Bosea sp. 685: one gene and its partner. The protein of the gene in region 1 interacts with the protein of each later gene in a pairwise test. Links are inferred from orthologs where the notes say so. Each region holds a gene or a part of one and is shown in the gene's direction. Other genes may lie near its edges. The genes, in order: leuS and ligA.

What was found.
Region 2: the proteins of leuS (region 1) and ligA interact in binary tests that used the Escherichia coli proteins (3 or more experiments, as listed by UniProt). The link is inferred for Bosea sp. 685 from one-to-one orthologs.

What each region holds. Positions count from the first base shown.
Region 1 is NZ_CP134779.1:6,331,132-6,346,178, reverse strand. Bases 8,154-11,290 are described here. They hold leuS (leucine--tRNA ligase), read left to right. Parts: upstream 8,154-8,465; coding sequence 8,466-11,090; downstream 11,091-11,290. Other genes in these bases: lptE (LPS assembly lipoprotein LptE), read left to right, coding at 11,077-11,290; RMR04_RS30815 (YggS family pyridoxal phosphate-dependent enzyme), read right to left, coding at 8,154-8,370. Also shown: RMR04_RS30860 (DNA translocase FtsK), read left to right, coding at 1-909; RMR04_RS30855 (LolA family protein), read left to right, coding at 1,141-1,965; RMR04_RS30850 (GntR family transcriptional regulator), read right to left, coding at 2,128-2,838; RMR04_RS30845 (HAD-IA family hydrolase), read left to right, coding at 3,265-3,993; xth (exodeoxyribonuclease III), read left to right, coding at 4,262-5,077; RMR04_RS30835 (cyclic nucleotide-binding domain-containing protein), read right to left, coding at 5,088-5,552; RMR04_RS30830 (response regulator transcription factor), read right to left, coding at 5,559-6,245; RMR04_RS30825 (L,D-transpeptidase family protein), read left to right, coding at 6,327-6,896; RMR04_RS30820 (glyoxalase superfamily protein), read left to right, coding at 7,117-7,500; more of RMR04_RS30815, read right to left, coding at 7,705-8,153; more of lptE, read left to right, coding at 11,291-11,640; holA (DNA polymerase III subunit delta), read left to right, coding at 11,657-12,688; RMR04_RS30795 (ParB/RepB/Spo0J family partition protein), read right to left, coding at 12,737-13,615; RMR04_RS30790 (ParA family protein), read right to left, coding at 13,654-14,484; 16S rRNA (guanine(527)-N(7))-methyltransferase RsmG, read right to left, coding at 14,481-15,047.
Region 2 is NZ_CP134779.1:1,617,970-1,632,853, forward strand. What follows is about bases 5,405-8,378. They hold ligA (NAD-dependent DNA ligase LigA), read left to right. Parts: upstream 5,405-5,803; coding sequence 5,804-7,954; downstream 7,955-8,378. Other genes in these bases: RMR04_RS08945 (DUF2189 domain-containing protein), read right to left, coding at 5,405-5,484; RMR04_RS08955 (hypothetical protein), read right to left, coding at 8,066-8,341; RMR04_RS08960 (hypothetical protein), read left to right, coding at 8,359-8,378. Also shown: RMR04_RS08925 (DEAD/DEAH box helicase), read left to right, coding at 1-1,860; RMR04_RS08930 (sulfur globule protein precursor), read right to left, coding at 2,186-2,488; RMR04_RS08935 (TetR family transcriptional regulator), read left to right, coding at 2,722-3,435; RMR04_RS08940 (alpha/beta hydrolase), read left to right, coding at 3,435-4,634; more of RMR04_RS08945, read right to left, coding at 4,675-5,404; more of RMR04_RS08960, read left to right, coding at 8,379-8,517; RMR04_RS08965 (AraC family transcriptional regulator), read right to left, coding at 8,546-9,538; RMR04_RS08970 (MFS transporter), read left to right, coding at 9,607-10,824; RMR04_RS08975 (AraC family transcriptional regulator), read left to right, coding at 10,883-11,746; RMR04_RS08980 (AzlC family ABC transporter permease), read left to right, coding at 11,774-12,484; RMR04_RS08985 (AzlD family protein), read left to right, coding at 12,484-12,783; RMR04_RS08990 (aminopeptidase P family protein), read right to left, coding at 12,823-14,655. UniProt on the Escherichia coli protein: DNA ligase that catalyzes the formation of phosphodiester linkages between 5'-phosphoryl and 3'-hydroxyl groups in double-stranded DNA using NAD as a coenzyme and as the energy source for the reaction.

The sequences.
Region 1 (15,047 bases):
CCGAAGAAGGCGGTCGTCGCCCTGAAATGGGCGGTGCGCGAGATGGAGGAGCGCTACAAGAAGATGTCGAAGGTCTCGGTGCGCAACATCGACGGCTTCAATGCCCGCGTCGGCGAGGCGAAGGCGGCCGGCGAGGTCATCACCCGCACCGTGCAGACCGGCTTCGACAAGCATTCCGGCGAGGCGATCTATGAGGAGGAGGTCATGGACCTCGAGCCTCTGCCCTATATCGTCGTCATCGTCGACGAGATGGCCGATCTGATGATGGTCGCGGGCAAGGAGATCGAGGGCACGATCCAGCGTCTCGCCCAGATGGCGCGCGCGGCCGGCATCCATGTCGTGCTGGCGACGCAGCGCCCCTCGGTCGACGTCATCACCGGCACGATCAAGGCGAACTTCCCGACCCGGATCTCCTTCCAGGTCACCTCCAAGATCGACTCGCGCACGATCCTGGGCGAGCAGGGCGCCGAGCAGCTGCTCGGCCAGGGCGACATGCTCTACATGGCCGGCGGCGGGCGCATCACCCGCGTCCACGGCCCCTTCGTCAGCGATGCCGAGGTCGAGAAGGTCGTCGCGCATCTCAAGACGCAAGGCCGGCCGCAATATCTCGAGGCCGTCACCTCCGAGGAGGAGGAGGGCGCAGCTGAAGGCGAGGACGGCGCGGTCTTCGACAAGAGCGCGATGGGCCAGGCCGAGAGCGACGACCCTTACGACCAGGCGGTGGCGGTGGTGCTGCGCGACAAGAAGGCCTCGACCTCCTATATCCAGCGCCGTCTCCAGATCGGCTACAACCGCGCCGCCTCGATCATGGAGCGGATGGAGAACGAAGGCATCGTCGGCCCTGCCAACCACGCCGGCAAGCGCGAGATCTTGGTCGAAACCGGCAGGGCCCGCGAAGACGAGGATTGAAACACCGCTATCCCGTCCTCAAATTGCCATGACGGTACTGCAACCTTCAGCGATCGCGATGCGTTGATTGGAGCGGGTTCGTGAGAGTGGGAACCGGTTTTTCGAATGAATCCCGCGCCAGGATTTGACCGGGGCGGTGGGTTCGCCTCCATGACCCGTTTGTTGCAACGTGCCGGCAAAGGCACGATGATCCCGGCCTCTGGGCCGATTTTGAGTGGAGCTTGCATGCTCATGACACGCCGCCTCCGGATGCGGGCCTCTATCGGCGCGCTCGCCGCGCTCGGCTTCGCAGCCTCCATCGGTGGGGCCAGCGCCCAGCCGCTGAATCTGCAGCCGTCCAAGCCGGCGATCGCCTCCGCCAAGCCGTCGCGCAGCGGCACGCGCCTGCCTCCCGTGCGGCCTGAGGGCCTCGGATTGGCGCGCATGGCGTCGGCGGCGACGCCTGTGCAAACCGCTTCCGCCGAAGCGCCTCAGCGCATCGCGGCCACCCCGGCGAAAGCATCGGGCAAGTCCTCCGCTCCGCAGACGCAGGACGAGGCCGTCGAGCGGCTGAATACCTATTTCAATGGATTCGCCACTCTGCAGGCCGATTTCATCCAGTTTTCCCCCGATGGGCGCCGTCTTGAGGGCAAGCTTTACATTCAGCGCCCGGGCAAGATGCGCTTCGAGTATCGCGCTCCGGTGACGACCGAGGTCATCGCCGACGGCACCTCCGTCGCCATCCGTGACAAGAAGCTGGCGACGCAGGATATCTATTCGATCGGCCAGACCCCGCTGAAATTCCTGGTCAAGGAGCGCATGGATCTGGCGCGCGATTCGGTCGTGATGGGCGCCAGCACCAAGGGCGACATCCTGTCAGTCAGGATCGAGGACCGCTCGACGCTGGGCGGCACCTCCAAGATCACCCTGAACTACGACATCACCGCCAATGAATTGCGCGGCTGGGTGGTGATCGACCCGCAAGGCTATGAGACCACGGTCTCGGTCTACAATCTCGACACCCAGCGCCGCCCCGATCCGAAGAATTTCATGATCAATTACGAGCGCATGCTCTGACATCCCTTGGCGAATGACCGGATTTCGACCAAGCGTCGTCATTCCGGGCGCACAAGGCAGAACCACCTCGATCTTGCCATGTGTGAGCGCAGATCGGGTGGTGTGCGGCGTTCAATCAGCCATCCCGCCAGGCGTCGGCACTTTCTCTTGAGAATTTTGCTCTTAAGAATCTTGCTCTTGAGAATTTTGCCGGTCGATCAACCTCAGGCTCTTGGTCAGCAAGTCGCCCGTTGCAGTGATGTGTTCCCTTAGGAGCGCGCAAGCCTCATCGGATCGGCCGTTTCTGCACAAATCCAGGAGCCTCCGATGCTCGGCCTGCGATTGAGCGCGATGCTGAGGCATCCGGTCCCATGTGAAGCGAAGATAGCGTTCAAAGTTGAGCCGCATCGCTCGTATAAGGCGCAGCGTCCGGTGCCGCTGAGATGGGCAATAGAGCGTTTCATGGAACGCGGCATTGAGCGCGATGACCTCATCCGTGGTTGTAGCGACATCGAGCTCGTCGAGAAGCTGGGCGGCAGAGGCGATGTCGTCCTTGGACTGATTGGGGATCGCCCATTCCAGCGCCTGGGCCTCGAGCAGGCTGCGCAGCTTGGTCATTTCGAACGCCTCGTCGACGCTCAGAGGCGTCACGCTGACGCCGCGCCGAGGTTCGAAAACAAGAAAGCCTTCAGAGCCGAGTTGCTTGAAGGCCTCCCTGACGATCATCTGGCTGACGCCGAACTGCGAGGCGATGTGATCCTGCCTGAGCCGCTCGCCGCCCTCGATCTGGCCCCGCAAGATGCCACGTCGCAATGCGTCGGCAACGGTCTCCGCCGCCGAGCGATTGTCCACTTGATTGGCTTGCAATTGGGGCAAGATCGCCGAACGCGACACGGTCTTCTCCGAGGCTATCGATTTGCGCTGGCAGCAAAGGCTTGGCGCAGATTCCGATAGGCCGTCAAGGCCAGAGCATCGGCTACGAAAAGAGGGAACCGGTTTTCGGGACAAGCCGATGCAAGATCAAAACCCTACAGCATCAGGCCGAATACGATATTCGGTCTGATGCTGTAGGTGGGTTTCAAGCTTCCGGTGCGCGCCGTCGGGAAGCGCCGACAAGGAAGCATGGCCGCGAGCCAGGCAGGGTCGCCGGCAGATCCGGCAAGGCCCAGCGCAAGCAGGCAGCGGCGATGCGCGACGAGCCGGACGCGATCGATCCAAAAAGGATGGTTATGGCGATGCGGCTCCAGCAAGAGCGGTGTTGCTTGATTAGCGATAATCGTTTATCGCTAATCAAGCAACCGAGTGGAATGGAGATTTGCTGTGGGCCTGCGCTTGTCGGATTTCGATGCCGTCACATTCGACGTCTACGGGACATTGATCGACTGGGAACCGTCCATCATCGCCTTCCTGTCGCGATGGACTTCGCAGCATGGGATCGTCGCACCCGGCCCGGATCTGCTCATGGCTTTCGATCGGGCCCGCGCCGAAATCCAGCAGGAGCGCCCCGCTCTTCTCTACCCGGACGTGCTGCGCCAGTGCTTCGATCGCATTTCGGCCGAGTTCGGCGTGGCGGTGGACGAGGAGCTGAAGGAAGAGTTCTCCCGCGCTCCCCATTCCTGGCTCGCCTATCCCGACAGCCATGAAGGTCTCAAGACGTTGCAGGCACGCGCGAAAATCGGCGCGCTGAGCAATATCGACGAAAGCTCGCTCGCCTCGTCCAGCCGGCATCTCGATGTCTCGTTCGACCTCGTCGTCACGGCAGAACGCGTCGGCGCCTACAAGCCGGACACGCCGCATTTCGAGACGGCCATTCGGGAACTCGCAGCCATCGGCATCGAGCGCAGGCGCATTCTCCATGTCGGCCAGAGTCTTCGCGCCGACATCACGCCAGCCAACCGCCTCGGCCTCACCTGCGCCTGGATCAACCGTGGCGGGCGCTCTCTAGGATTGACCGGCTACGGCGCCGAGCACGCCAAGCCCGATCTCTCGGTTTCGACATTGGCCGAACTCGTCGCAGCACTGACCGCCAATGAGGCGGCCATCGTCTGAATCGAGAACGTCAGAGGGAAAACAAGCGGCATAATCGGCATATCATCATCGCTGCAGCAGGGCCCGCTTTGCCCCGGCATCCGGCCTGATCCTCGACCAGCTCCGCCAGGACCCTAAATCGATCGGAGCGCTCTGGGTTCTGCGATGACTTTCGGACCGGCGCCACTGACGCCGCTTGTCCGGAATGATGGCGTGATTGCGCTCGCGGTGCTTGCTTTTCCGCGCGCTACAAACCAGTTTCCGGCAGCCCTCCGCCCGGAACATTCGCGTGCAACTCACCGTCACCAGCTGGAATATCAATTCGGTGCGCCTGCGCATCGGCATGGTCTGCGATTTCCTGACCACGCATGCGCCCGATGTGCTGTGCCTGCAGGAGACTAAGACGCCCGACGAGCAGTTTCCGGCCAAGGCCTTTGAGAAGATCGGCTATGTCCATCAGGCCTTCATCGGCCAGAAGGGCTATAATGGCGTCGCCATCGTCTCAAAGCTGCCCTTCAGCGAGAAGGAGGCCATGGCGATGTGCGGCAAGAACGACGCCCGCCACATGACCGTCGTGCTCGACAAGGCCGCGGGTGCCGCCGCCGGCGTCGCGATCCATAATTTCTACATTCCGGCGGGCGGCGATATTCCCGACCCGGCCAGGAACGACAAATTCGCCCATAAACTCGCCTTCCTCGACGAGATCGGCGCCTGGGGCATCGCCAAGAAGCCGACCGACCGGCCCGCCATCCTGCTCGGCGATCTCAACATCGCGCCCTATGAGCACGATGTCTGGAGCCACAAGCAATTGCTCGATGTGGTCAGCCATACGCCGATCGAGACGACGACGCTGGAGAAGCTGCGCAGCGAGCTCGGCTGGACCGATGCTGCGCGCACGCTCAGGCCTGAACCGGAGAAACTCTATAGCTGGTGGAGCTACCGCGCCGCCGACTGGGAAGCCTCCAACCGCGGCCGCCGCCTCGACCATATCTGGCTCTCGGACGCGCTGAAGCCGGCTTTGCGCGACCTCACCTTCCTGCGCGAAGCACGCGGCTGGGAGCGTCCCTCGGACCACGTGCCGGTAACGGTGACGCTGGAGCTTTGAGGCTCTTCTATCAGCCCCGATCAATCGCGTTCAGCGCGGCCTGGACCTGGCTCAACTCGCCGACGAACTCGCGCAAACGATCGCCGATCGCTTCAGCGATCGCCTCGGCCGAACTCGGAAACTCAGCGAGGACACGGCGCATCACGCTGCGCGACAGCTTCATCACTTGCGTCGGCTCGCGCGCGATCGCCGTCACCGGCCGGTGCGCCGAGGTGAACAGGGCGATCTCTCCAAGCAAGGCGCCAGCGCCGACGATCTCGTCGGCGGGCTGGCCGTCATCCTGGTGCAGCAAGGCAACCGCCCCCGAGATGATCAGCACCGCGCCATCCGACATCTCGCCGCCACGAAACAGTACATCGCCGGCGCGCAGGATGCGGCTTTCCGCCGCGAATGCCACCAGCCGCAGCGCATCGCGCTCCATCAGACTCAGCAGCGGCTGCCGGGCCAGCAGGGCAATGTCGTTGTCGAGAGCCATATCGACTTAAGGGTTGAGGCGGTAACCGCCCGCATCCGTCACGAGCAAACGCGCATTGCCCGGATCGGGTTCGATCTTCTGGCGCAACCGGTAGATATGCGTCTCGAGCGTGTGGGTCGTGACCTGACTGTTATAGCCCCAGACCTCCTGCAGCAGGATCTCGCGGGCGATCGGCTTGCGACCGGCGCGATAGAGAAAGCGCAGGATCGCGGTTTCCTTCTCGGTCAGCTTGGTCTTGGAGCCCTTCTCGCTGACCAGCAGCTTCGAGCCGGGATGGAAGGTATAGGGCCCGACCTGAAAGACCGCGTCCTCGCTCGCCTCGTACTGGCGCAAATGCGCCCGGATGCGCGCCAGCAGCACGGCGAATTTGAACGGCTTGACGACATAATCATTGGCGCCGGCTTCCAGCCCCAGCACCGTGTCCGAATCGGAGCCTTGGCCGGTCAGCATGATCACCGGGCTCTTGAAGCCGTTCTTGCGCATCATCTTGACGGCTTCGCGCCCGTCCATGTCGGGCAAGCCGACATCCATCACGGCGAGATCGACCCGCTCGGCCTGCACGGCCTTGACCGCCGAGGTCGCGGTACCGGCAGTCGAGATCTTGAACTCATCGTAAAGCGCGAGCTGTTCGGCCAGCGCGTCGCGCAATGTCTCGTCATCATCGACGAGAAGGATATGATGGACGGCGGACATGAACGATCATTGTGACGGTTGCGCAGCGGGCACCATGAGCCCGCTGATTCGTGTCTGCAAGTCACGCAGGATGGAATTTCAGTGAGAAAACGTGAGAGCCCGATCACATCCTGGTCGGTTCGCAAGCCGCGCGGTCTCACCCGGCTGCGGGTCTTCGCCTCGGTCCGGGACCGCAGCAAGGGCTTCCTGGTCGCAGGCGGGGCGGTATTCCCCTGCGCGCTCGGTCGCTCCGGCATCGTCGTACTCAAGCGCGAGGGTGATGGCGGCACCCCGCGCGCCGCTTTGCCGCTGCGCAGCGCGCTCTACCGCAAGGCGCGGCTGCCCAGGCCGAGAACCCTTCTGCCGCTGCGTGCCATCACCGCCCGCGACGCCTGGTGCGACGATGCCAGCGACCGCCGCTACAACCAGCTGATAGACCGCCCGCCCGGCGCCGCCGAGGAGCGCCTGACACGCGAGGACCATCTCTACGATGTCATCGTCGAGCTCGGCTGGAACGACGCGCCGGTGATTCGCGGCCGCGGCAGCGCGATCTTCTGGCATCTCGCGCGGGCCGGCTTCACGCCCACGGCCGGCTGCGTCGCGGTCGAGGGCCATGTCTTCGCCAAGGTGCTGCCGCGGCTGGCGCGGCATTGCGTGCTTCTGGTCAGATAGCGCCGCGTCAGCTAGAGCGTTTTCGGGCGAAGTGGATACCGGTTCGCGTGAAGAAAATGCGTTAAAACAAAAATCTAGGGCAATTGAACGATCCAACTGGATCGAAAATGGCTCTAGAAAACCCGTCCGGGCACCGTCTCGACCATCAATTTCGGACCGGCCGACCGAATCGCAGGCACCGTCCTGCATCGATGCGGCTCTCCCAATCGAGACTTTCACGATGACCGATAAGGCTTCAACGGGCCTCCGCTTCGGGCGGATCGCGGCGATGCTCCCCGTCAAGGACATGGCCAGGGCGCATGATTTCTACGCCGGCACGCTCGGCTTCAGCAAAACCTTCGAAAATGGCGATCCAGTCGGCTTCATGATCCTAAAGCGCGACGGCGCCGAACTGCATCTGACGCTGCAGCCCGACCACAAGGCGGCGCCCTTCAATGTCGCCCATATGATGGTCGAGGATATCGACACCCTCGACGCCATCATTCGCGGCCAGGGCCTGCGCATCCTCAAGGGCCTGCGCGACAAGGATTACGGCCTGCGCGCCTTCGTCTTCGAGGACCCCGACGGCAACCGCATCGACGTTGGAGAGCCGTTGCGGCGGTAGCGTTTCGCAGCCTGCCGGAACCACGCCGTCATCCCGGACAAGCGGCGAAGCCGCGCCGATCCGGGATCCATGCCGGAGCATTGCAGGCATATGTTCAGGAATGGATCCCGGGTCTCCGCCACGCTCCGCCCGGGATGACGGCGTATTTTTGGGGCAGGACAACACACCCCGGAAGACAGCCGGGCAACGTGCCGGCTCGCGCGCCTAGCCCCGCGCGCCAAAAATTGCGCTGCCCACGCGCACATAGGTCGCGCCCATCTGGATCGCTGCTTCGTAATCTGCGCTCATGCCCATCGAGAGGCCGCGTAGGCCATGGCGCGCCGCGATCTTGGCGAGCAGCGCGAAATGCGGCGAGGGCGGCTCATCGGCCGGCGGAATGCACATCAGCCCCGTGATCACGAGGCCGTGATGGACGCGGCAGTTTTCCAGGAACGCATCGATCCCAGCCGGGCTGACGCCGCCCTTTTGCGGCTCGTCGCCGGTGTTGACCTGGACGAACAGGGTCGGAGCCTTGCCGGCGCGCCCGATCTCGCGCGCCAGTTCCTTGGCCAGGCTCTCGCGATCGAGCGAATGGATCGCGTCGAACAATTCGACCGCCTCGCGGGCCTTGTTGGATTGCAGAGGCCCGATCATGTGGAGCTGGGCATCAGGAAAGCGCTGCTTCAGCTCCGGCCATTTGGCCTTGGCCTCCTGGACATAGTTCTCGCCGAAGATGCGCTGTCCGGCCTCCAGCGCCGGCAGAATCGCCTCTGCCGGCATCGTCTTCGAAACCGCGATCAGCGCAACCGAATCGGGCTCGCGCTCGAAATCACGCGCCGCACGCGCAATCGCGGCCCGTGTGGCGGCCAAACGCGTAACCGTATCGCTCATCGGTAGTCCCTTCATGCCCTGTGCAGCGTTGACCGCGTGGCTGCAATGGTGTCCTAGTCCGGGCTCATCCGATCACGCAAGAATTGCCCGTTATCATGGCCGTCGAACGCTACAATCCCAAGGAATCAGAGCCGAAATGGCGCCGTGTCTGGGAGGAGCGCAAGCTCTTCGAGACCCGCAATGACGATCCGCGCCCGAGCTACTACGTCCTCGAGATGTTTCCCTACCCTTCCGGCCGCATCCATATGGGCCATGTCCGCAATTATGCGATGGGTGACGTCGTCGCGCGTTATAAGCGCGCCAAGGGTTTCGCCGTGCTCCATCCGATGGGCTGGGATGCCTTCGGCCTGCCGGCCGAGAACGCCGCCAAGGCCAACAAGGTCCATCCCCGCGAATGGACCTACGCCAATATCGCGACGATGCGGACGCAGCTGCAGTCCATGGGCCTGTCGCTCGACTGGAGCCGGGAGCTCGCGACCTGCGACCCGAGCTATTACAAGCACCAGCAGAAGCTGTTCCTGGACTTCCTCAAGGCCGGGTTGGTCGACCGCAAGACCGCCAAGGTCAACTGGGACCCGGTCGACGAGACCGTGCTCGCCAATGAACAGGTCATCGATGGGCGCGGTTGGCGCTCCGGCGCGCCCGTGGAAATCCGCGAGCTGACGCAGTGGTTCTTCAAGATCACCGACTACGCCCAGGAGCTGCATGACGCGCTGGAAGGCCTGACGCGCTGGCCCGACAAGGTCCGGTTGATGCAGAAGAACTGGATCGGCCGCTCGGAAGGGCTGTTGATTCGTTTCGCTCTCGAATCGAATCCCTATGGCCGCAACGAGCTGGAGATCTACACGACCCGGCCCGACACGCTGTTTGGCGCCAAGTTCATGGCGATCGCGCCTGACCACCCGCTGGCCAAGGCGGCGGCGGAGAACAACCCGGCCCTGCAGGCCTTCATCGAGGACTGCAAGCGCACCGGCACGGCCCAGGAAAACATCGACAAGGCCGAGAAGCTCGGTTTCGACACCGGCATCCGCGCTGTGCATCCCTTTGATAAATCATGGACTTTGCCGGTCTATGTCGCCAATTTCATCCTGATGGACTACGGTACCGGCGCGATCTTCGGCTGCCCGGCCCATGACCAGCGCGACCTCGACTTCGTCAACAAATATGGGCTCGGCGTCACCCCGGTCGTGGCGCCTGAGGGCCAGGACGCCGCGAGCTTCATCATCACCGACACCGCCTATGGCGATGACGGTCGCATGATCAATTCGCGCTTCCTCGACGGTATGACCATTCCGGAAGCGAAAGAAGAAGTCGCCCGTCGGCTGGAAGCCGAGACGCGCGGCAACAGCCCTATCGCCACGCGCAAGGTCAATTTCCGCCTGCGCGACTGGGGCGTTTCGCGCCAGCGCTACTGGGGTTGCCCGATTCCGGTGATCCATTGCGCCGATTGCGGCACGCTGCCGGTGCCCGACGCCGACCTGCCGGTCAAATTGCCCGACGACGTCTCCTTCGACCGGCCCGGCAACCCGCTCGACCATCACCCGACATGGAAGCATGTCGCCTGCCCGCAATGCGGCAAGCCGGCCCGGCGCGAAACCGACACGATGGACACCTTCGTCGATTCGTCCTGGTATTTCGCCCGCTTCACCGATCCCTGGCGCATCGAGAGCCCGACCGACCGGCCGGCCGTCGACCGCTTCCTGCCGGTCGACCAGTATATCGGCGGCGTCGAGCACGCGATCCTGCATCTGCTCTATTCGCGCTTCTTCACCCGCGCCATGAAGGCGACCGGCCATGCCGGGCTGGACGAGCCTTTCGACGGCATGTTCACGCAAGGCATGGTCGTCCATGAGACCTATCGCGGCAAGGACGGCAGCTGGGTCGAGCCGGGCGATGTCCGCATCGAGGTGAACGGCACTGAGCGCCGCGGCTTCCATGTCGATACCGGCGCGCCGATCGAGATCGGCGCCATCGAGAAGATGTCGAAGTCGAAGAAGAATGTCGTCGATCCCGATGACATCATCGCCTCCTACGGCGCCGACACCGCGCGCTGGTTCATGCTCTCCGATTCACCGCCCGACCGCGACGTGATCTGGACCGATGAGGGCGTCCAGGGCGCCGCCCGCTTCGTCCAGCGCCTCTGGCGGCTCGTCGGCGAGATCGCCGAGCGCACCGGCAACAGCGCCGGCATGCCGGCCGCCCTGGGCGAGCAGGCCTTGACGCTGCGCCGCGCCAGCCACCGCGCCTTGCATGCGGTCGGTTTCGATATCGAGCGCCTCGGTTTCAACCGCTGCATCGCCCATATCTATTCGCTGACCAACGCCATCGGCAAAGCGCTCGACGCGGCCGCCGAAAACGCCGCACTCGCGCCGGACGTCGCCTTCGCGCTGCATGAATCCGCCATCATCGCCACGCAACTTGTCGCACCGATGATGCCGCATCTCGCCGAGGAGTGCTGGCAGGCGCTGGGGCAGCCGGGGCTCATCGGCGAGGCTGCTTGGCCTGGTGCCGACGAGACCCTGCTGAAGGACGACAGCATCGTGCTGCCGGTGCAGATCAACGGCAAGAAGCGCGCGGAGGTGACCGTCCCCGCCGATGCGAATACCGTAGCCGTGGAAGCGCTCGCGCGCGCCTCCGAGGCTGTCATCAAGGCGCTTGACGGCCGGGAGATCCGGAAGATCATCGTCGTGCCCGGGAGAATCGTGAATGTCGTCGCCTGAAGCCCAGAACCGGATCCTGTCGCAGCCGGTTCCGACCCGCCGCGTGATGCTGGCCGCCACATTGCTGGCGACGGCCTTCGCCGGGGGCTGCCTGCAACCGCTCTATTCCGAGAACACCACGAGCACTGTCGGCGGCAGCGTCAAGTCGGCGCTGAAGAGCGTCGAAATCCCCCAGATTCAGGGGCTGACCGGCCATTACCTGCGCAATGAACTCGCCTTCGAGCTCGATGGCGGCGGCGAGCCCGATGTTCAGAAGCGCCTGCGTTTCGAGACCAAGATCACCGAATCGATCGAAGTCATTACCGTCGATTACGCCAGCGGCCGCGCCGATTCCGCGATCCTGATCGCAACCGCGACCTGGACGGTGAAGCGCATAGGAGGCGCGGGCGAGACTGTCTCCTCGGGCACCAATGTCGTGCGCGCGCCCTATGAGCGCTCCTCGCAGCGCTTCGCCACGGTGCGTGCCGCGCGCGACGCCCAGATCCGCGCGGCCAAGAGCCTGGCCCAGCTGATCAAGGGGCAGCTCGCCGCCGATCTGGTCTCCGGCTGAAGCGAGAACGCCTGCCATGGTCGCCGTCAAGGCGCATGAGGCCGAGCGCACGCTGGCCAAGCCCGATCCGGCCTGGCGGCTGTTTCTGATCTACGGCCCCGATACGGGCCTGGTCTCGGAGCGCGCAGCCGCGCTGGCGCGCGCCAATGTCGACGACGCCAACGACGCCTTCCAGCTCGTGCGGATGAGCGGCGACGACATCGCCTCCGACCCGCTCAAGCTCGTCGACGAGGCCAACACCATCGGCCTGTTCGGCGGCCGGCGTGCCATCCGCGTCTCCGCCACAGGCAAACTGCTGACGGCGGCCGTCGAACCCTTGCTCGCAACGCCGTCGCGTGACGCCATCGTGATCATCGAGGCCGGCGATCTCCAGCGCAGCAATCCTTTGCGTGTCGCCTGTGAAAAGGCGCGCTCCGCGCTCGCTGTTCCCTGCTACAGCGACGGCGCCCGTGATCTTGGCAGTCTGATCGACGAGATGCTGCGCGCCGCGGGCAAGACCATCGACCGCGTCAATCGCGACCATCTCGCCGGACTGCTCGGCGGCGACCGGCAGACATCGCGGCGCGAGATCGAGAAGCTCCTGCTCTATGTCGGGGCCGATCCCGCGGTCCTGAGCGAGCATATTGAGGCGGTCGTCGGCGACACGGCCCAGCGCGAACAGGCGGCTCTGGTCGATGCCGTCTTCGCCGGGCGCCTGCCGGCGCTCGATCTAGCCTATGCCAAATTGAGCGGGGAGGGCCTCGATCCCGGGGTCATGCTGGGTGCGGTGCTGCGGCAGGCGCTGACGCTGCTCAAATCGCGGCAAAGCGTCGATGCCGGCCGCGGCGTCAAGGACGTCGTTGCGACCATGCGGCTGCCCTTTCCACGTATTCCGGCGATGGAGGCGGCGCTTTCGGCCTGGACGACCGCGAAACTGATGGAGGCCATCTCGCTTCTGGGGGCAGCGACGCTTGCCGTCAGGCGGGACGGCGATATCGCCCGGCCCGCCGCAGTGCGCGCGCTCTGGACCCTGGCGCGTCTCGGCCGTTCCGGAGCGCGTGGAGACTGAAGCATTTTGGAGCAATTTCCGATCCAACTGGATCGAGAATTGCTCGGCTCAGGCCTTCAACCTGCGGCAAAGCGCTTCGAGCTGCTCGAGCGTCTTGTAACCAATCTTCATCTCGCCGGCGCCATTGGCCCGGTGCTGAATCGAGACCGACAGTCCCAGCGCTTCCTCGAGGGCCTTCTCGACCGCGCGGGTATCGGGATCCTTATCGATCTTGGGCTTGCCTGGAACGCTTTTGCTCTCGCCGCGCGATTCGTCCTGAACGATCCGCTCGATGTCACGGACACTGAGCCCTTCGTCCACGATCTTGCGAGCCATCAGTTCCGGCTCCGAAACGGACAGCAAGGCACGGGCATGGCCGGCCGAAACCGCGCCTTCGCTGACCATCTTCCGCACCGATTCCGGCAGTTTGGACAGCCGCAAGGTGTTGGCGACATGGCTGCGGCTCTTGCCGATGACCCGCGCAAGGTCGTTTTGCGTATAATTGAACTCCGCGATCAGCCGCTCATAGCCGGCAGCCTCCTCGATCGCGTTCAGATCGGTGCGCTGAACGTTCTCGACGATGGCGATTTCGAGCGCTTCGCGATCATCAGCCTCGACCAGGATGACCGGCACGTCGTGCAGGCCTGCGCGTTGGGCTGCGCGCCAGCGCCGTTCGCCCGCAATGATCTCGTAGGCGTCGAGCATGTTGGGAATCGAGCGCACGATGATCGGCTGCAGGATGCCGCGCTCGCGAACCGAGGCCGTGAGCTCTTCGAGATCGTCCTCACCGAAGCTGCGCCGTGGATTGCGCGCGCTCGGACGCAGGAATTCGACAGGCACGCGCCTCTGGCCGCGCGCCCGGTCGATCGCTCCGATCTCCTCGCCGACATCGCCGATCAGCGCCGCCAGGCCTCGGCCGAGCCGCGAGCGCCCCTGTTCTTCGGCCATAGCCATCCTCTTGTACTCTCTCGTCTTTTCGTCGTGGTTCAGGCTGCCGCGCGCAGAACGCGCTCGCGCTTGATCACCTCGGAGGCCAGCTTCAGATAGGCCTGCGAACCCGAGCAGCGCAGGTCGTAGAGCAGCACCGGCTTGCCATAGGACGGCGCCTCCGACACCCGGACATTGCGCGGGATCACGGTCTCATAGACCTTGTCGCCGAGGAATTCTCGGACATCCGCCATCACCTGGCCGGACAGGTTGTTGCGCGGATCGTACATCGTCAAAACCACACCCTGGATGACCAGGCGCGGGTTGAGGCCGTTGCGGACCTGCTCGACCGTTTTGAGCAGCTGGCTCAAGCCTTCCAAGGCGAAGAACTCGCATTGCAGCGGCACCAGCACGGCATCCGCCGCAGTCATCGCATTGATGGTGATGAGGCTCAGCGAGGGTGGGCAATCGATCAGCACATAGGTCAGGTCAGAACAGCGCTGGTCATAGACCAGCTCGTCAATCGCGTTCTTCAGGCGATGGGCGCGGTCCTTGGAGGAGGCTATCTCAAGCTCGACGCCAAGCAGATCCAGCGTCGATGGCGCCAGGAACAGACCCGGGACCGCCGTCTCCTGCATCGCCTGCCCAAGACCGACGTCGCCGCACAGGACGTCATAAGTCGAGGATTTACGGCTTTTGCGGTCGATGCCGAGCCCTGTCGAGGCATTGCCCTGCGGGTCGAGATCGACGATCAGCACCTTCTCGCCAATCGCCGCCAGCGCCGTGCCGAGATTGATCGCCGTCGTCGTCTTGCCGACGCCGCCCTTCTGATTCGCGAGCGCCAGCACGCGCGGACGGCGCGGCAGGACAATAGGAGTAAGATCGGTCATGAATCGGCCCGCTTCTCGACCGCACGAACCATCAGGATGCGCGCGGCGCTGTCTGTCACGGAAGAAACCGTTGAGGCCTGAATCTTCCAATATTTAGACGCGTCGGTCAATTCAGCATCTAGATGTTGTCCCTTGGGAAAGAGCCCCAAGGCCCCTGTTCTCAACAGGTCTTTGCACCAGTCCAACAGCAGCGGCAGCGGTGCCAGGGCTCGCGCACAAACCACATCGATTTTACCAGCAAAATCGCCGACCGCATCCTCGATCCGTGCATTGTGAACCTTGACCGGCGCGCCCGTCAAACGCGCGGCATGCCGCAGGAAGGCGCATTTGCGGCTATTGCTCTCGACAAGATGGATCTCGCCCGTCCCCTGCTCCGCCAGGCAAATGCCGATCACCAACCCGGGAAAGCCGCCGCCGGAGCCGAGGTCGAGCCAGCGCTGCGAGTCTCGGGCCAGATCGAAGAGTTGCAGCGAATCCGCGATATGGCGCGTCCAGACATCCTTCAACGTGCTCGAGGACACCAGATTCTTCGCCGCCTGCCAGCGCTCGAGCTCGGCGACGAG
Region 2 (14,884 bases), 4.7 Mb from region 1 along the record:
CTGATCATCGCGCCGACGCGCGAATTGGCGCTGCAGGTCCAGCGCGAACTCGCCTGGCTCTACAAATACGCTAATGCCCGCGTCATCGCCTGCGTCGGCGGCATGGACCCGCGCCGCGAGGCCGCGCTGCTCGATGAAGGCGCCCATATCGTCGTCGGCACGCCCGGCCGCCTGCGCGACCATATCGAGCGCCACCGCCTCGACGTTTCCGCGCTCAAGGCCGTCGTGCTCGACGAGGCCGACGAGATGCTTGATCTCGGCTTCCGCGACGATCTCGAATTCATCCTGAAGACGACGCCGGCCGAGCGCCAGAGCCTGCTCTTTTCGGCGACGCTGCCCAAGGCGATCATCCAGCTCGCGACCAACTACCAGCGCAACGCGCTGCGCATCGAGGTCACAGGCGGCTCGCGCGGCCATGCCGATATCGAATATCGCGCCATCCGGGTCTATCCGAAGGAGGCCGAGCTCGCTGTCGTCAACCTGCTGCGCTTCCATGATTCGCCGTGCTCGCTGGTGTTCTGCAACACCCGCAACGCCGTGCGCCATCTCGAGGCGATCCTGCTGGAGCGCGGCTTCTCGGCGGTGGCGCTCTCGGGCGAGCTCAGCCAGAGCGAGCGCAATTCGGCGCTGCAGGCGCTGCGCGACGGTCGGGCGCGGGTCTGCGTCGCGACCGATGTCGCGGCACGCGGCATCGATCTGCCCGGCCTGACGCTGGTCATCCATGCCGAACTGCCCAACGACCCCGAGGTCATGCAGCATCGCTCGGGCCGCACCGGCCGCGCCGGCAACAAGGGCACGAGTGTCCTGCTGGTGCCGGTGTCGCGGCGTCGCAAGGCCGAGATGCTGATCGCCGAGGCCAAGGTCGAGGCGGTCTGGGCCGGGCCGCCGACGGCCGAGGAAATCCGCGCGCTCGACCAGCAGCGGCTGTTGAGCGATCCGCTGTTGACGGGAGAGGCTGACGAGGACGACGCCCCCATGGTCGAGGCGCTGCTGGCGGGACGTTCGCCGCAGGAGATCGCGGCTGCGCTGGTGCGGGTCTACCGTTCGCGCCTGCCCGGCGCCGAAGAGGTCGGCGATCCGAACTTTCAACGCGATTCGCGGCCGATCCGTTCGCGCGAGGAGTATGCGCCACGCGAAGGTGGCCGGTTCGGCGAAGGCCGCGAGGACAGTCCGCGCGCCGAGGGGCCGCGTAAGGCCGGCCCGCGCGGCAATACGGTCTGGTTCGTTCTGAATATCGGCCGCAAGGACGGCGCCGATCCGCGCCAATTGCTGCCGATGCTGTGCCGTCGCGGCAAGATCACGCGCGACGAGGTCGGCGCGATCCGGATCTTCGACAAGGAGACCAAGGTCGAGATCGACGCCGATGTCGCCGAGCGCTTCTACGAGCTGGCAAAGGCCGTCGATCGCGACAAGATCGTGATCCAGCCTGTCACCGGTGAGGAGGAACGGCGCCCGGCAAAGCCCTTCGCCGAAAAGGCAAGCCATGCGCCTTCGGCCTATGCGCGCCCTGAGCGCGATACAGACCGCCCGCCTGCCAGGGCTTATGAGAAGAAGCCCTACGAGAAGAAGCCCTATGAGCGAAAGCCCTATGAGGGCGGCGAGAAGAAGCCCTATGAGGGCAAGAAGAAGGCCTATGAGGGCAAGGGCAAGCCGTTCGGCGCGGCCAAGCCCTATGATCCGGTTCGCAGCGACCGGGACGCGCTGTCCGACCCCAATGTCTCGTTCAGGTCGGGGCCGAAGCCCTATGCCGGCAAGCCGGGTGGAGCGAAGCCCTATGCCGGGAACAAGCCCGGCTTCGGCGGCAAGCCTGCGGGCAAACCCTTCAAGGGCAAGAAGCCGGGTCGCGACGACCGCGGCTGAGCCCTGCCCGGCTTGGTCCCTCCTGTTTTTGCCTGGTGTTTTGCTAGGGCCCTCAGCGTAGGCCGAGGAAGGACAGGATCGCCAGGACGACCACGATCAGGCCGACGATATAGATGATGTTGTTCATGGTAGCCCCGGTTCCGGGCGGACCATGGCGGTCCGCGTGAATAGCGCGTCACGGCTTGCGTGACGCAAAGTGAACCGGATTCGCTGGCAAAGGTTCCTGGATCGCGACGCAGTTCCGAGCATGAGCCGTGCGCCCCAATCTTAAACGCCGAGGGAGCCGGATCGCTCCGGCTCCCTGCATGGCGCGGCATGATCGTGATCAGCGGCAGCGGGTCACGGGGCGCTCGACATAGCCGAGGCCGGGGACGAAGCGGGTCCGCAGGACGGTGTAGCAGCCGCCATAATAGCCTCCGGCATAGATCGGGCGACCCCAGCCGCCGCGATGGCCCCAGCGGCCATGGCCTCCGCCGAAATGGCCGAAATGGCTGTGATGGCCGTAGCCGCCATGCCAGCCAGGCGCTGCCTGGGCGGCGGAGGAGGTGGCGAGCGAGCCGCCGATCAGGGCGCCTGCGCCGAGAACGAAGGCGGTGGCGAGGCCGGCGACGGTGGTGCGAGTGGTCATGATCGTCTCCCTTGGAGTTTTGGAAGGAGCCGCACCATGCAGCTCCATGCCCATTGGTCGCGGGAGAAGCCAGGCAGGTTCAAAGCGATCGCGTTTTTTTCTCGGGTGAGTGAGGGCGCGCTTAGCTGAATCATTTTCCGCGCGGCTTGAACCGTCATTGCGAGGAGCTTGAACAGCGAGGCGATCCAGGAGGGCTCGCTCTACGCCTTCTGGATTGCTTCGGTGCGCTCGCAATGACGGTGCGGATATTCATATACAATCGGTTCGTTTGTATATATGCCTTGCACGAAGCGAGAGGCGGATCCGTGCGCAGGACCAAAGAGCAGGCTGCGGAGACGCGGCAGACGATCCTGCAGGCGGCTGAAGCGCTGTTCCTTCAGCGCGGCTATGAGACTTGTTCGCTGGATGAGATCGCGGTGGCGGCCGGCGTCTCGCGCGGAGCCATCCACTTCCATTTTCGAAACAAGCTCGGACTGCTGTTCGCGTTTCGGGACGAGCTGATCCTGCCGATGCGGCAGCTTGCGCAGAGTCTGTTGGGTGGCGCGACGCTCGCTCCGCTCGATGCCCTGGGCGATGTGATCGCGACGACTTTTGTCGAGCTTCAGGGCAAGCCCGCAAAGAAGCCCATCCTCAAGCTGCTCAAGGCGATCGATGCTGATCAGGCGTATGACGATGTCAGCAGCGCGCGATATTTTCGGCAGCAGGTCAGACTGGCTCTGACGGAGATATGCGAGGCCGCGCAACGCAACGGCGCGCTATCGGCGCCTTGGACGGCGCGTTCCGCTGCGACCGCGCTCTATGCCCTGCTGGACGGTCTGATCAATGAGTGGCTCCTCGAGGAGGCTGATCTCTCGCTTGCCCGGGACGGGGTTGCGATCATCCGCAGCTTCCTGACATCCTTGACCAGACCGGGGCGGCACATGCCGGCTGGGGAGCGAGCAGCGTGATGATGGGCTCTTCCAATCGCCTGGTGATCGGTCTTTGCCTGTTTCTGGGCGCCTGCGCGACGCAGCCATCGAAAATTCTTGTGCCGGTCGCTGCCTCCGTGCCAGGCGCGAGCCGCGTCGACATGCTCGTCGCCACGACACGCAAGCCGGCGAGCGACCCGGGCGAGCTCTTCACCGGGGAACGGGCGACGGCGATCTCGCTGACGAACATCGTGGTCTCCGTCCCGCCCGACAGCAATCGCAAGGTCGGGGAAATCCAGTGGCCCGGCAGGTCGCCGGGCAATCCGGAGACCGATTTTGTCACGCTCAAGGTCGCGCCGGTCCTGTCCACCAACGCGGCCATGGACTGGTACCGGCGCAATCGCGGTTCGAAGCGCCGGTTGCTCGTCTTCGTGCATGGCTTCAACAACACCTATTCCGACGCCGTCTATCGCTTCGCCCAGATCTCCCATGACGCGGGTATCGACGCCTCTCCGGTCCTGTTCACCTGGCCGTCGCGCGCCAGCGTGTTCGATTATGTCTACGACAAGGAGAGCACGAATTTTTCCCGCCATGCGCTGGAGGAGCTGTTGCTGGGGGCCACCAGAAGCCCCGATGTCGGCGAGGTGACGATCCTGGCGCATTCGATGGGAAGCTGGCTGGTCACGGAAGCGCTGCGCGACATCGCTCTGCGCGACAAGGGGATTTCCGCCAAGATCCGGAACGTCGTGCTCGCCTCGCCGGACATCGATCTCGACGTGTTTCGCCGCCAGATCATCGAGATGGGTTCGAAGCGGCCGCATTTTACGATCTTCTCCTCCCGCAACGATCGCGCGCTGGCCTTGTCGCGCTGGCTCTCGGGAGATGTCGAGCGCGTCGGCGCCGCAGATATGCGGCCTTATGCTGCCGCGCTCGCCGCGCTCGGGATTTCGATCATCGACACCTCGGACGTGAAGGCCGGGGATCCGCTCGCGCACAATACCTTCGCGGACAGCCCTGAGATGGTGCGCGTGCTGGGGCAGCGCCTGTCCGGCCAGTCGCTGGCGGGCGGCGAGGCCAGCCTGACCGAGCAGGTCGGCATGGCGGCGCTGGGAGGCGCGCGCATTGCGGGGGCGGCGGTCACCGCCCCTGTCGCTGCCATGAGTCAGGCCAGCCGCCGCCAGCTCATTCAACGGTTCGGAGCGGGCGGCACGCCGGGCGCAAGAACGCTGGACTATTGAGGCGTTCCAGGCGCCGCTGCCGGAACGGAAGGCTTTCCCGTCAGGCCTCCACGAGCTTGCGGTAGAGGTGCCAGGTTGCGTGGCCAAGCACCGGCATGACCACGATCAGGCCGACCAGCACTGGCAGGCAGCCGAGCACCAGAAGCCCGGTGATCATCAAACCCCAATACATCATTACGCGCGGATTGGCCTCGACGGCGGCGATCGAGGTCTTGATCGCGGTCGGCGCGTCGACGCCCTTGTCGATGATCAGCGGGAAGGACACCACCGAGATCGAGAAGGCGAGGATGGCGAAGAGCAGGCCGAGCGAATTGCCGACGATGATCATCACCCAGCCGTCGAAGGTGGTGAAGACCGCGCGCAGGAAGTCCGGCGTCGAGACGTCTGGCGGCAGGTCGAGCAGGCCGCGATAGATGAACCAGGCGGCAAACAGCCAGGCGATGAAGAGCCCGGTCAGCATGGCGCCGAGCAGGAGGATCTGGCCGATCGAGGGCGATCTCAGGATGCCGAAGGCATGGCTCCAGGAGGAATCCAGGCCGAGCTCGCGCCTGCGGCTGACCTCGTAGAGGCCGATCGCGGCGAAGGGGCCGAGCAAGGCGAAGCCGCCCAGCAGCGGGAAGAGCAGCGGGAAGATGTTGTAGCTCACGGTCAGCTGCGCGAGCATCACGCCGGCGATCGGATAGATCAGCGCGATGAAGATGAGGTGGCTCGGCTGCGCCTTGAAATCCTCCCAGCCGCGCAGGAGCGCGTCGCGAAGGTCGCGGGTGGTGATGATGTTGATCTTCGGTTCGGCGTGCTGCGCCGCGAGGCGCGTACCGGCATCGGATATTGTGCCGTCGAGGTTTGCCATGGCGTTTCTCCCGGTTCTGGCCCGGTTCGCCTGCGGCAATCGACGCCATCCTTGGGTCAACGGCCTGCAGGCGTCGAGCTTCCAATTCCCAGCGCTGCCATTATACGCGCGAACGGGCGTCTTGTCGCATGCATGCCGAACACGAAAGCGGGACGCGGAGGCTGCAGCATCAGACCGAATATCGCATTCGGTCTGATGCTGCAGGGTTTTGATCTAGCATCGGCTTATTCCGAAAACCGGTTCCCACTTTTCGGGCCGATGCTAGGTCGCGTCGGCTCCTGCCCTTTCTCGTCACAGGCATCTCGCTTAATGAAGGGCCATGAGCGAGTCCCAAGCCATTCCCGTCGCGGAGTTGACGCAGCGCCAGGCCAGGGCGGAGCACAAGCTGCTCGCCGCCGAGATTGCGGCTGCCGACAGCGCCTATTTCCAGGACGACCAGCCGATCCTCGACGATGCGAGCTATGACGCCAAGCGCCGTCGGCTCGTCGTGCTGGAGGAGGCGTTCCCGGCCCTGAAGGACGCGGGGTCCGTCAGCGACAAGGTCGGCGCCAAGCTCTCGGGGAAATTCGCCAAGATCCGGCACCGCGTGCCGATGCTCTCGCTCGGCAACGCCTTCACGGATGAGGATGTCGCCGATTTCGTGCAGCGCGTGCGCAGCTTCCTCGGCATGAAGGAGGAGGGCGGCATCGCCTTCACGGCGGAGCCCAAGATCGACGGTCTCTCGCTCTCGCTGCGCTACGAGGAGGGCAGGCTTGTCTCCGCCGCGACGCGCGGCGATGGCGAGGAGGGCGAGGACGTCACGCTGAATGCCCGCACGATTTCCGAAATCCCGCATGTGCTTTCTGGCGATGATGTGCCCGAGATCGCCGAGGTGCGCGGCGAGGTCTATCTCGGCCATGCCGATTTCGCCGGCATCAACGAACGCCAGCGCGAGAAGGGGCTGCCCGAATTCGCCAATCCGCGCAATGCGGCGGCGGGCTCGTTGCGCCAGCTCGATGTTTCGATCACCGCAGCGCGGCCTTTGCGCTTCTTCGCCTATGCCTGGGGCGAGATGCCGGTCTTGCCGGCTGGGACGCAGTTCGGCGTGGTCGAGGCCTTCAAGCGCTGGGGTTTTCGCACCAATCCGCTGATGAAGCGCTGCGAGAGCGTCGAGGAGTTGCTGGAACGCTACCGATTGATCGAGAGCCAGCGCGCCACGCTCGGCTACGATATCGACGGCGTCGTCTACAAGGTCGACGAGCTTGTCCTGCAGACGCGGCTCGGCTTCGTCGCGCGCGCGCCGCGTTGGGCGATCGCGCATAAATTCCCGGCCGAGCTCGCGACCACGGTACTGGAGGCGATCGAGATCCAGGTCGGGCGCACCGGCGCGCTCAGCCCCGTCGCCAAGCTCAGGCCGGTGACAGTCGGCGGCGTCGTTGTCTCCAATGCGACGCTGCACAATGAGGATTATATCCGCGGCTTCGATTCCAAGGGGCTGCCGATCCGCGACGGCTCCGACATTCGCGTCGGCGATACGGTGACGGTGAAGCGCGCGGGCGACGTCATTCCGCGCGTCCAGTCGGTCGATCTCGCCAAGCGGCCAGCGGATTCGCAGCCTTATACCTTCCCGACGCTATGTCCGGCCTGCGGCAGCCATGCGACCCGGGAGATGAACCCGCGCAGCGGCAAGGAGGATGCGGTGCGCCGCTGCACCGGCGGCCTCATCTGCCCGGCCCAAGCGGTGGAGCGCCTGAAGCACTTCGTCTCGCGCGACGCGCTCGACATTGACGGGCTCGGCGACAAGCAGATCGAGTTCTTCCATGCCGATCCCGACCTGCCGGTGAAGGAGCCGGCCGACATCTTCACGCTGGCGCAGCGCGACGCCGCGAATTTCAAGAAGCTCAAGGACAAGGAAGGTTTTGGCAGCCAGAGCGTCGCCAAGCTGTTCGCCGCGATCGAGGACAGGCGCCAGCCACCGCTCAACCGCTTCATCTTCGGGCTCGGCATCCGCCATATCGGCGAGACCAATGCCCGGCTTTTGGCGCGGCATTACGGTTCGTTCGAGGCTTTGCGCGCGGCTGGCATCGCAGCTGCCGATCCGGTCTCGCCCGAGCGCCAGGAACTCGACGCGATCGACGGCGTCGGGCCGACCGTGGTCGAGGCGTTGATGCAGTTCTTCGCCGAGGCGCATAATGTGGAGTTGCTCGACCGGCTTTTGGCTCAGGTCGTGCCGCAGCCACTGGAGGCGGTCGCCTCGGTCAGCCCGGTTGCGGGCAAGATCGTCGTCTTCACCGGCGCGCTGGAGCAGATGACCCGTGACGAGGCCAAGGCGATGGCCGAGCGGCTCGGCGCCAAGGTCGCGGGCTCGGTCTCCTCGAAGACCGATCTTCTGGTCGCGGGGCCTGGCGCCGGCTCGAAGCTCAAGGACGCCGCAAAGCACGGCGTCCAGGTCATCGACGAGGCAGGTTGGTTCACCCTCGTCGGAGGCTAGAGCATTGCCCGATCCAGTTGGATCGCTCAATTGCTCCAGCTTTTTGTTTTAACGCGTTTTCTTCACACGAACCGGTATCCACTTCGCTCGAAAACGCTCTGGATACCGCCTTCAGTGGCGATGATGGCGCCTGTGGTGGTGGCGATGGCGATGCGAAACGCCGGTCCTCTGCGGAATGCCGACGACGCCCTTGACGCCGCCGACCACGCCACCGGCAACGCCGCCAACGACCGCGCCCGCAGCGCCGCCGACCGGGCCGGCCGCCTGGTTGCCGACGCGCGCGCCTTCAGACGCGCCGCGCGGAATGCCCTGCGCGCTGGCGCTGAGGGGGAGGGCCAGGAGCGCCAACGCCGCTGCGCCGGCCAAGGTGATACGTTTGATTGTCATGAGGAATGTCCGTTCGCATGGGCCGCAGCGCCGGCTTTCGGGCGCTCGGCGGTCCCAAACAGAACCGGCGCAGCGCGTCATTGTTCCGTTCGGGTCGACGCATGGCTGCGATGCCCGAGGTGATGTCGCCGATTATTTTGCTGAACTCGGATTGCCGCTTCAAGCTCGCAAGCTGAACGCGCGGGGGCGGATGGCGTCACGCGGTCAGTTGCCCGCGCTTGGCCGCGTCGCTCCATTCTGTCCGTTGGCGCCGTCTGTCCGGACATGGCTCGGCGCCGTGCCGATGACGCGCTTGAAGGCGCGACTGAAGGAGGCTTCCGATTCATAGCCGAGACGCCGGGCCACGACCGAGATCTTGAGCTTGTCGCCGGCGAGCCATTGCCGGGCCTGATGCATGCGCATCTGCGCGACATAGCGGGCCGGCGTCTCGCCGACGACGCTGGCGAAGCGCTCGGCGAAGGCGGAGCGCGAGGCGCCCATCAGCCTGGCGAGCGAAGCGACCGTCCAGTCGCGCTCCGGGTCGAGATGGATCGCCGCCAGCACCTTGCCGACATCGGGGCAGCGCGCCGCCGCGATCCAGCCCGTGGCGTCGCCGCAGCCGCTCTCGACCCAGGAGCGGATGATGCTGGCGGCCAGCACATCGGCGAGCCGCGCCAGGATGCCGCCGGCGCCGACCCGGTCCATCGCCACTTCGCGGGCCATCGCCTCCAGGAGATGCGGGATGCCCGATTCGCTCGTCGCCAGATCGCACATGCGCATCAGCTCGGGCATCATCCGCAGCAGGGGATGGGCGCTGTCGACATTGAAGGTCATGCTGCCGCTGAAGAGCAGGGTGGCCTCGCCGTCCCCGCCGCCCTTGAGATCGAAGATGTTGCCGCAGACCTTCTGGACCTGGCAGCTTCCCAGCGGAAAGGCCTCGACATCCGGCGCGCTGGCGAGCACATGCTCGGCGCCGCGCGGGAACAGCAGCGCGTCGCCGTCGCGCAATTCGATCCATTCCTTCGCGGGGGTCAGCAGCCAGCAGCCGCGCTTGCCGATGAAGTAGAAGCGCGCGGCCTTCTGGGCGGGAACGGCGATGGCCCAGGGCTCCGCCATCTGACAGCGGCCATATTCGACGCCATCGAGCCGCAGACCCCGCAGCATCTCGGTCAGCGGATCGTTCGCAGGCGCAGCAATCTTGGACGAATGGTCAAGCATTATGGAGAAACTAGCATGGAAGCTCCAGGCGGTCACGCCCATCTTGCGGCAACCCTTTGGAGACAGCCATGTCCGAATCCGCAGCCGCAGTGGCAACCCTGCCATTCGATTCTCCGGCCGATGCCGATGAGCAAAGCCCGGCCTGGTCCGCGATCGCCTCGCTCACCCTCGGCGTTTTCGGCCTGGTCACGGCCGAATTCCTGCCCGCCAGCCTGCTGACGCCGATGGCGGCGGATCTCGGCGTTTCGGACGGTGCGGCCGGGCAGACCGTGACCGCGACCGCCGTGGTCGCGATTCTTGCCGCGCTCTTCACGTCGATCCTGACGCGCGGGCTCGACCGCCGCCTCGTGATCTGGGGTTTCACCGTCCTCTTGGTGCTGTCCAACATCCTCGCCGCACTCTCCGACGGCCTCGCTACGCTCTTGGCGGCGCGGGTGCTGCTCGGCATCGGGCTCGGCGGCTTCTGGTCGATGATGGCGGCAACCGCGATGCGGCTGGTGCCGGAGCGCGCGCTGCCCCGCGCCATGTCGATCATCTTCACCGGCGTCTCCTTCGCGACGGTCAGCGCCGCGCCGGTCGGTGCCTATCTCGGCGACCTGCTCGGCTGGCGCTCGGTCTTCGCGATCGGGGCCGTAGTCGGAATCCTGGCCCTGATCGCCCAGCTCGCCACCATGCCGCGCCTGCCGCCGCTGGCGGCCGCGCAGCTCGGGACGCTGTTTTCGTTGCTGCGGCGCGGCAATGTCCGGCTCGTCCTGGCGACGGTGCTCATCGTGATCTCGGGCCATTTCGCCGGCTTCACCTATGTCCGCCCCTTCCTTGAACAGGTGCCGCGGCTTTCGGTCGAGACGATCTCGCTTGTGCTCCTGGCCTATGGCATCGGCGGCTTCTTCGGCAATTTCGCCGGCGCGGCGATCGTCGAGCGCAGCGCGCCCGCCGCGGTAATCTTCGGCGCCCTGCTCGCCGCAGTGACGGCGGCGGCGCTCGTTGCCTTTGGCGGCAGTCTCTGGGTCGCAGCCGGCGCCGTCGCGCTCTGGGGCTTCGCTTTCGGTGCGCTGCCGGTCGGTCTCCAGACCTGGATGGTGCGCGTCGCGCCGGACCAGGCGGAAGCCGTGGGTGGTTTGCTGGTTGCCGCCTTCCAGGTCGCGATCGCCAGCGGGGCCGTTCTCGGCGGGGTGCTGGTCGACCATTTCGGCGCCACGGGCGCGACCGGCTATTGCGCCCTGGCGACACTGGCGGGCGCGCTTCTCGTCGCCTTTGCCGGGCGCGGCGAGATGAAGCCGGCCTGATCGGCTTCATCACTTTTCTTCAAGACAGGGCGAGCCCAATCCAGTCTAAGCTCGTCCCATGGAATTGATCAGCCAGGGACAGGCCTTGTCGGCATCGCCGCTGCGGGCGGAGGAGAGGGCGCACCTCTTCACCGCGCCGCGCTTCGGCGCGCTCGAGTTCCTGGCCGCGACCTTCCGTACCCATGCCTATGCGCCGCATGCGCACGACACCTATGCGATCGGGACGATCGAGACCGGTTGCGAGGTCTGGCATGCGCGCGGCCGCAAGCTCTATGCCGGGGCGGGCGACATCGTGATGAACCACCCGCTCGACGTTCATGACGGCGCGCCGAGCGAGGGCGGCTACCGCTACCGGATGAGCTATCCGACGATCGGGCTGATGCAGGAGCTGGCCGCCTCGCTGACGGGGCATGATGGCATCGGCACGCCGTTCTTCCGCGAGCCCGTGGTGCATGATCCTGTCGGGGCGGCGCTGTTCAGCGCGGCGCATCAATTGCTGGAGGAGGGCACGGATGCGCTCGCCGGCGAGGAGAGGCTGGTGCGCGCCTACGCCCATTTCCTTGGCCACCACGCCAGTCTTGCGGTGCGTTCCGTCGGGCAGGAGACGGGCCCGGTCGCGATCGTCAAGGCGCTGATCGAGGCGCGCCATGGCGAGGATCTCTCGCTCGCGGATCTCGCCCGGGCCGCGGGGCTGCCGCGCCATCACCTGATCCGCGCATTCCGGCGTGAAACCGGGCTGACGCCCCATGCCTGGCTGATCGATGTCCGCGTCCGGCGCGCCCGTGACCGGTTGCGTCGCGGCGAGACGCCGGGCGATGTCGCGGCGGCGACCGGTTTCTGCGACCAGGCCCATCTGACCCGAGCCTTCAAGGCGCGCTATGGCGTGACGCCCGGCGTGCTGCGCTCCGCCCATCTCTCCTGACCTTCAGCGCCCCATCCTCAGCACCTCATGTCATCAACTCTCGACGACGCCCGCACGGGCTTTTCCGACATCTGGCCGGCTATGCTGGCGGCTGCGCCCTTCGCCTTGCTGTTCGGCGCGCTCGCGGCAGGCAAGGGTCTGTCGCCATTCGAGGTTTTCCTGATGAGCGCGCTCGTCTTCGCCGGCGGGGCTCAGTTCGCCGCCGTCGAATTATGGGCGACGCCAGCCCCGGTCGCGGCGCTGATCTTCTCGACGCTGCTGATCAATGCCCGCCATGTGTTGATGGGCACCTCGCTGGTGCCGAAGCTCGATGGCTTCGCGCCCTGGCAAAAATGGCTCGGCCTCGCCTATATGGCCGATGAGAACTGGGCGCTGGCCGAGAAGCGGGCGCGCACGCATAGCCTGACGCCGGGCTATTGGTTCGGCATGATCGTGCCCTTCGTCGGCTGCTGGCTGATGATGACGACGCTCGGCGCCGTGGTCGGCCCGGCGCTGGGCGATCCACGGCGCTTCGGCGCGGATTTCGCCTTCACCGCCATCTTCATCGCGTTGACCGCCGCTTTCTGGAAAGGGCGCGTCACGGCCTGGACCGTGGCGGCCTCCGGCGTCGCCTCGGCCCTGACCTACCGCTTGGCCGGACCGCCTTGGCATGTGCTGGCCGGCGCGCTTTGCGGGCTGGCGGCGGCGTGGCTCGCGGCCGGCAGCGATGCCGCGGTTGCCAGCGAGGAGGCGGCGTGATGGCGCTCGACAGCCTCAACCTTCTCGCCATCCTCGGAATGGCTGTGGTGACCTATGCGACACGGGTGGCGGGACTGGCGCTGGCTGGCCGGTTCGATCTGTCGCCGCGCGCGCAGGCTGCTTTCGATGCGATTCCGCCGGCTGTCCTGATCGCCGTGATCGCACCGAGCGCGCTCGCGACCGGCTGGCCCGAGACGGCTGCGGCTGCCGTGACCGCGCTGGCTGCGACGCGGCTGCCCTTCCTGGCCGTGGTGGTGGTCGGGGTGATTGCGGTAGTGGGGCTCAGGGCGTTGACATAGCGCTCTTCCCTTCTCCCGCGAGGGGAGATGGGAAGGCTCTCAAAGCGGCAAGCACGCCTTCTCCAGCCAGGCCTTCGCCTCACCCTCGACCAGCGGGGCGAGATTGCTCCAGACCTGGGCGTGATAGGCGTTGATCCAGGCGATCTCGCCGGCGTCGAGCAGCTTCAGATCAATCAAGGCGCGCTCATAGGGCGCCCAGGTGATGGTCTCGAAGCCGTAGATGGTGCGGTCGCCGCCAGGGATGACACGCTCCTCGACCACGATCAGGTTCTCGATGCGGATGCCGTATTCGCCTTCCTTATAGTAGCCCGGCTCGTTGGAGAGGATCATGCCCGGCTCCAATGGCGTGGTGCCGAGCTTGGAGAGGCGCTGCGGCCCCTCATGCACCGAGAGATAGCTGCCAACGCCATGGCCCGTGCCGTGGTCGAAATCCAAGCCCGCCTGCCAGAGCGGCAACCGCGCCAGCGCATCGAGCTGCGCGCCCGAGGTGCCCTTGACGAAGACGACGCGCGAAATCGCGAGATGGCCTTTGAGCACGCGGGTGTAGCGGTCGCGCATCTCGTCGGTGGGCTCGCCCACTGCCATGGTGCGGGTGATATCGGTGGTGCCGTCCTCATATTGCCCGCCGGAATCGACCAGGAGGATGCCGGGCTCGATTCTGCGGTTACTGGCCTCGCTGACGCGGTAATGCGGCAGGGCGGCATTGGGGCCGGCGCCGGCGATGGTGGTGAAGGAGACATCCTTGAGCAGCCCGGTCTTCATGCGCTCGGCTTCGAGTGCCGCGACAGCATCGATCTCGGTCAAACCGCCCTTGGGCGCCTCGCGCGCCAGCCAGGAGAGGTAACGCACGATCGCCGCGCCGTCGCGCAGATGGGCGTCGCGCGCGCCTTTCAGCTCCGCCTCGTTCTTGCGCGCCTTCATCAGGGCGATCGGGTCCGCGCCGGCATCGGGCGTGCCGCCGGCCTTGGCGATCAGCGTTGCGAGCGCGGAGGCTGCGGTCGCCGAGTCGAGCCGGACCTTGGCCTTGGCCGCGCCCAGCGCGTTGAGCTGCGTCTCCAACGCTGCGGGGGGAGCGATCTCGCCGACTGCGCCGATGGCATCGCCGGCCTCGTTCGTCACCTTTTCCGGGGCCAGAAAGACGGTGGGTCGGCCCTCGCGCGGCACGATGGCATAGCCCAGCGGCAGCGGGGTGTGCTCGACATCGCCGCCGCGGATGTTGAAGGTCCAGGCCAGCGCATGCGGGTCCGAGACCACGAGCGCATCGACCTTGGCCTTGGCGAGCGCCTCCTGGATGCGGGCGAGCTTGCTCGCCGTGCTCTCACCGGCAAAATCGGCGCGATGCGCCTTGACTGGAGCAGCGGGCGGGGCAGGGCGGTCGCTCCAGAGCGCGTCGATCGGGTTCGCCTTGAGCGCGACCAGCGTGCCGCCGGCTGCCGCGACCGCCTTCTCCAGCTTGATGACGCCGTCGACGGTGTGGAGCCAGGGATCGTAGCCGAGCTTGCCGCCAGCCTGCAGGTTCGTCTCGATCCAGCGCTCCAGCGGCATCTCCTCCAGCTTCGTCGGCGTGATACTGGCGGTGTCTGTCTGCTCGGCCGATTGGATGGTGTAGCGGCCATCGACGATCAGCGCCGCCTTGTCGGCTAGCACGATGGCGTTGCCGGCCGAGCCGGTGAAGCCCGTCAGCCAGGCGAGGCGGGCCATATGCGCCGGGACGTACTCGCCCTGGTGCTCGTCGGCGCGCGGGATGATGAAGCCGTCCAGCCCTTGCGCCGCGAGCGCGCCGCGCAGGGCGGCGACCCTGGGGGCGACCTGGGAGGGGTCGCTCGGTTCCGAGAAGGACTGGAAGCGGCAGGCGGCGGGCGATTCGGTCATGACGGGTCCGGAAGCGGTGGTTTTGGCCATGGTCGCGACTCGGGCCCGCGAAAGCCAGAGCAAAAGCGGCTTTCCACTCTGCTTTCTCCGCAGGCCGCAGCGGCCTCGCGTTTGGGCTTGCTGCCTCTTTGTTATGCGAAAATCGCGATCGTTAACGAAACGAGGCCAAGTGCATGCATTCTGTGCATATCTCGCATCTGCGAAGGCCCCTTTTCGCAAGTGCGAAGAA